Gimesia maris: one gene and its partner. The protein of the gene in region 2 interacts with the protein of the main gene of each other region in a pairwise test. Links are inferred from orthologs where the notes say so. Each region holds a gene or a part of one and is shown on either strand. Other genes may lie near its edges.

Evidence for each region. The genes of interacting proteins can lie anywhere in the genome.
Region 1: the proteins of obgE (region 2) and rplL interact in binary tests that used the Escherichia coli proteins (3 or more experiments, as listed by UniProt). The link is inferred for Gimesia maris from one-to-one orthologs.

What each region holds. Positions count from the first base shown.
Region 1 is NZ_CP042910.1:7,254,618-7,257,522, forward strand. It holds rplL (50S ribosomal protein L7/L12), read right to left. Parts: upstream 1,705-2,905; coding sequence 1,297-1,704; downstream 1-1,296. Other genes in the region: rpoB (DNA-directed RNA polymerase subunit beta), read right to left, coding at 1-771; rplJ (50S ribosomal protein L10), read right to left, coding at 1,840-2,358; rplA (50S ribosomal protein L1), read right to left, coding at 2,435-2,905. UniProt on the Escherichia coli protein: The binding site for several of the GTPase factors involved in protein synthesis (IF-2, EF-Tu, EF-G and RF3). Is thus essential for accurate translation.
Region 2 is NZ_CP042910.1:204,176-207,151, forward strand. It holds obgE (GTPase ObgE), read left to right. Parts: upstream 1-975; coding sequence 976-1,977; downstream 1,978-2,976. Other genes in the region: GmarT_RS00805 (KpsF/GutQ family sugar-phosphate isomerase), read right to left, coding at 1-432; GmarT_RS00815 (hypothetical protein), read left to right, coding at 1,980-2,249; GmarT_RS00820 (gluzincin family metallopeptidase), read left to right, coding at 2,662-2,976. UniProt on the Escherichia coli protein: An essential GTPase which binds GTP, GDP and possibly (p)ppGpp with moderate affinity, with high nucleotide exchange rates and a fairly low GTP hydrolysis rate.

The sequences.
Region 1 (2,905 bases), 7.1 Mb from region 2 along the record:
CTCACCACACCGATCATGGCCGGCCGGATAGATGACGTCTTCTGCGACAATTTTGCCAAGCAGTTTTTCCATGGCATTGCTGGACGAAATTTTTTCCGATTTCGTATCGTAGAACAGCTTCACCAGATCGGTGTCGGAAGAATAATCTTTGGACATGGCTCGCAGCAGAGTCATTGCCGAGAATTTACCACTCTGGTCAATCCGCACACCCAGCGTATCTTTTTTGCCGACAACCAGCTCGATCCAGCTGCCTCGTTCTGGAATCACGCGGCAGGAATATTCTTTCTTTTCACCTGGTTCAGAGCTCAGTACAAAGTCGACGCCTGGTGAACGGTGCAACTGGCTGACGATACAGCGCTCAGCCCCGTTGATGATGAACTCACCACCGCCGATCATCACGGGCAGATCGCCCAGGTAGACTTCCTCTTCAATCGGCTGTTCTTTCACCAGCCGCAGCCAGACACGGAAAGGACGACCATAGGTCATCCGCAACTGGCGACATTCTGTGGGCGTGTAACGGGGTTTGCCCAGTTCATACTTGACGTACTCCAACTGGTACTGCCCCTGATAGCTTTCAATCGGGAACACTTCGCGGAGAATTTCTTCCAGACCCTGATTTTTTCGCTCGCGAGGCGACTTGTCGGCTTGAAGAAAACTCGCATAGGACGAAGTCTGAATTTGTGTTAAATCAGACAACTCAAAACCATGTTCAATCTTACCAAAGTTTTTGACAGAATGAGTGGGAATAGTTCGCTGTGCTGGAATCGGCATTAAGATGTTCTTTTCTACTTACCTGGTGCCAGATGTGGAAATGCTCTGCGCAGTTGACGCGGGAGGACTGACAGAGCACAAACCAAGAATTGCGAGGAGCCGCGGCGCGCACCTCGAGAGAATACAGCCCCGAATGCTGCATTAAAAGCGAATCGCTTGATTAAGTTAAAGCCTGATAAATCGCTCAATACTACTTTGCTATTCAAAAGAGAGTGCAATGAGTCGATTGCTTAGACCAAATGGGACTGAAACGATGACTGATCGAAGCAGATAAACTTACGGAAACAAAAATAGGAAGCAGCATCAACACGTAACGAAATGAAGCTTCTGTAGTACAGTCACTCAACATTACTTTCGAACACAACCCGACAGAATCGCGCGCCCCTACTCGCCAGCATTGTAAACTGTGTAACAGAACACTTCAATCATACGCAGAAAAAAACCATATGTACACACACAGAAATCTAACCTGTGCCAAACTATTTCGGCACAGGTCAGATTCAGATGGCTTTTTTCAGTGATTGACTACTTAACTTCAGCAGTACCGCCGGCTTCTTTGACTTCCTTAACCAGAGCTTCGGCATCTTCTTTGGAAATGCCTTCCTTCAATGGTTTAGGAGCACCTTCAACCAGGTCTTTTGCTTCTTTCAGTCCCAGGCCTGTGGCCGCACGGACGATCTTAATCACCGGAATCTTGTTGTCACCAAATCCGGTCAGGATGACATCAAATTCTGTCTTTTCTTCAGCGGCAGGACCAGCTTCAGCGGCAGGACCAGCCATCATGACAGCGCCACCGGCGGCAGCTTTAATACCGTGAACTTCGTCGAGGTATTCAGCCAGATCTTTAGCCTGGAGCAATGTCAATCCAGCAATTTTGTCACCCAGTTCTTTGGTTTCTTCACCAAATTCAGTTGTTGCTTCGGCTGTCGCCATCTTCTCTTTCCTTTCGCACGAATGCGTAAAATAAAATCTCTCAACAATGTAAATGGAATCAACGCTGCTTTGCCTCAGCAGCCGTTGCTACAAATTTTTGACTAACGGTTCATGATCCCCGAACAAATCGGTGAACTATGCCGCCTCTCCTTCAGAGATCGTCTTAATTTGCCCTGCAAGGGTCCCACCAGGACCTTTGATCGCCCCTGCCAACTGTGCACCCGGTCCAAGGACCCGAGAGACAATTTCGCCGATCAATTCCATTCGACCAGGGCTCTTACTCAACTTTGTAACATCTTCCGATGAAAGCGGTGTTCCTTCCGTCACACCACCTTTAATCTCCAGCGTGCTGATATCGGAAGCCCACTTGGTCATCTCTTTGGACAGGGCGACAATGTCTTCTCCGCCCCAGACTAGAGTGGATGGTCCTTTCAGAACATCATCCAGGCCTTCAACGCCAATATTGGCCAGAGCCCGGCGTGCCAGAGAATTTTTCACCGTCAGGGATGCAATCCCTTTTTCCTGCAGCTTAAGACGGAAACCGTTATCGGTAATCGCATCCACTTTTGCAGAATCAACTACGACGAAGTCGCGGACTTCGCTGATCCGAGCTTCTATCTCGGAGATGATCATTTCTTTTACAATTTTACTCATGAGATCTCTTCCAGCTTATGAAACGCCGAAAACTGTTTCTTTGTTTTAAGTGATGATTTTCAGATGCCAGCTATGCTTACAGAGCAACTGAAATCCCAGGGCTCATTGTCGCTGAAATAGCAACATTTCGCACATAAGCCCCCTTCACAGATGAAGGTCGCAGTGAATCCAGAAACTTCAGCATTGCCTGAATATTCTCTACCAGCTGATTTTCATCAAACGAGAGTTTACCCACGCGGCAATGGACGTTTCCGCCGGCATCCACACGAAACTCAACCTTACCTGCTTTGTAATCCTGAACCGCGGTACCCACATCCTGGGTTACGGTACCGGCACGAGGAGATGGCATCAGACCCCGAGGCCCCAGCACACGTCCCAGTGGGCCAACCACACCCATCATGTCAGGAGTCGCGATGGCTACATCAAAATCGAGCCAGCCACCTTTAATTTTTTCTGCCAGATCCTTACCACCGACCGCATCAGCACCGGCAGCTTCAGCGGCATCTGCGTTGGCACCCTGGGCGAATACTACCACTCGCTGAGTCTT
Region 2 (2,976 bases):
AGCGCCCAATGTGCTCGTCGTCCGTGCTGTAATTCCGATGATGGGCAGATTCATTTTCTGTATCAGTGGCAGCAGGCGTCGCAACTCTTCCGTTTCTCCACTGTTGGATAACGCAAGAATGGTGTCTTCGGCGTGCAGGCAACCCAGATCGCCGTGAATGGCTTCCGCGGGATGCAGAAAATGCGAACGGGTTCCCGTTGAAGAGAGCGTGGCACAGATCTTCTGGCCGATCAGTCCCGCTTTCCCCATGCCCGTTAAAATGACCGCGCCTTTGCGCGACATGATTAAGTCTACCGCGTCGCAAAGTTCGGTTCCCAGTGCGCGTCCCATCTGGCGCAAGGCGTCTGCCTCGCTGAAGATAATCTCGCGCGCGTCTCGTAATTGATCAAACTGAGAAAACTCTATAACCGACCTTGCAGGCAGGGAACTCATCACGCCAGTCCTTTATCGCATCCATGCGGGCATGTTCAGGGTGCGGGAGTATAAAGAGAACCCTCAGGCAGGTCAATGCGAATCTGATATCAGTTCTGTGTTGTAAGGTGTTGAAAACAATGGGTTTATGGTTGAGCTGGTGTGCGCGCTGACTTGTAAATCAATCAGAGAATCCGGTCTGTGAAGTGATGAAGCAGGGGTTTGTCCAAGAATGAATCCAAGGGCACTCGTATTTTCATCACAAGAATCTACAATAAGAGGATCGGCGGCAAAGGGGCCGCTGGTCGTCTCATCGGGACTCACTGCCATTTTCCAGTAAAAACAGCAGGAAAATATTTCTACCAGCCGTAGCGTACGTGCCGTAGAGTCAACGCAGAATCAAAGTTCTGGATTTCACAACATACTGATACCAAACGGGATGCAGGCGATACTGCAGGTCAGTATCAGGGTTGAATTAACAGGGTTCCTGTGTTTTGAGGATTGCATCCCCCGCAGGAACCGAGTCGTCACACTTAGCAGAGTAGAAACAGTAGTCGGAATATCATGTTTGTAGATCGCGTCGATATCTATTGTAAAGCCGGTGACGGCGGAGATGGTTGTGCCAGCTTCCGCAGGGAAGCGCACGTACCCCGGGGCGGTCCGAATGGCGGTGATGGCGGCAAGGGGGGTGACGTGATCGTGCTCGCCGATGAAAACGTCAGCAGTCTGGGAAATATTATCGGGCACAAACACTGGAATGCCGAACGCGGCGGCCACGGGTCGAGCAGCTTGAAGACCGGGAAGTGCGGCGAAGATGCCATCATCATGGTGCCACCGGGCACACTGGTCATCGACAGTAAACGCGGAAATCTGCTACGTGATATGAAACAGAGTGGCGACAGGGTCGTGGTCGCCAAAGGAGGAAAAGGGGGGCGTGGCAACCGTCATTTTGCAACAGCCACTCATCAGACGCCTCGCGAATTCGAAAAAGGGGGCGTAGGCGAACTGAGAGACATTTCGCTGGAGCTCAAACTGATCGCTGATGTTGGACTGGTCGGTAAGCCCAATGCCGGTAAATCGACTTTGCTCAGTCGGCTTTCGAAAGCCCATCCGGAAATTGCAGCTTACCCGTTTACGACCAAGTATCCCAATCTGGGTCTGGTCCGGGTCGGCTTTGACCATCAGTTTGTCATGGCGGATATTCCCGGTCTGATTGAAGGAGCACATGCGGGCGTGGGGCTGGGGCACGAATTTCTCAGGCATGTGGAACGCACACGGGTCCTGGTGCATCTGGTTGAACCTTCGCCTATGGATCAGACCGATCCGATACAGAACTACCGACAGATCCGGGAAGAGATGCGCCTGTATGATGCCAGCCTGATGGACCGTCCGGAAATCATTGTTGTGACCAAAAGCGAACTTCCCGATGCAGAACCAGTCGCCGAACTGCTGGGAGAAGAACTGGGCAGACCCGTCATGCAGATTTCTTCTGCCACCGGTTCGAATCTCGATAAACTGGTGCGCATGATTATTGACGAACTTGAAGAACTGGAAGTCGAGGCGTAAGCGTGGAGTCGGAGCCCCCTGCTGAAACAGAAGAAAACCGCCAGCAGCCAGCCGCTCCTGTTCCCCAAGTGCCGGGCGAACGGGAAAGTACGCCCGGTGAAGTCCGCGTGCGGTTTGGTCTGTACGGGGCAGGTGTGATGATGGTGCTCTGCTTCCTGGTCCAGGCCGTTTTCAATCTCACACCCGATCAGACCCAGCGGATTACCGAACTGGGTATCCTGATGGGAATCGGCTATGTACTGGGCTGGGGTTTTGCCCGAATACGCTTTTGAGGCCGATGCGGCTTGAGCGAAGTCGAATTGTAATTATTGCATCTCGTCACTTTTTCCGGCCGAATTTGCAATATCTACAACCGTTTTCCAGCTCGACCTGAGAAAAAAATTACAGGAAATTGATATTCTAAGTCTCTGTCTTAAAACAGTTTAGGGCCAGGTTCTGCCAATGTTCACATAGGGGGCCCCAAAAAAACTCTTCTCATTGGTCCTCTGTTTGCAATAAACTTTCCCTGCTTGAAACGACCTCTGTGTTTGAATGGAATTCGCCAAAGATCGTTTCAGGTTCAATCCAGATCATATCTCAAACCCCAATTCGAGTGATCGACCCAAACTATCCCGTAACTACTAATGCTGAGATTGTCAGACACAGACCCGCATCTGTGTCTGCAAACAAAAGGATCCCGAGGGCATGGAAGCTCAAATCAGTCGCTGTCTCGTATTATTCCTGGCGTCATTCATCTCGCTGGGCGCTTCTTACAAAACTCCCAACTTCGTCACACATGCCCCGACCGCGGAAGTCGCGAAACAGGTGGGTGATGCTGCTGAGATCTATCGTAAGGAACTGGCTATCACCTGGCTGGGCCACGAACTTCCCAAATGGTTCTCCCCCTGTCCGATCAAAGTCAAAGTTGGAAACTATGGTGCCGGCGGTGCGACCACGTTCTCTTTTGACGGTGGCGAAGTGTTCGGCTGGAACATGGAGATCCAGGGTTCCCTGGAACGC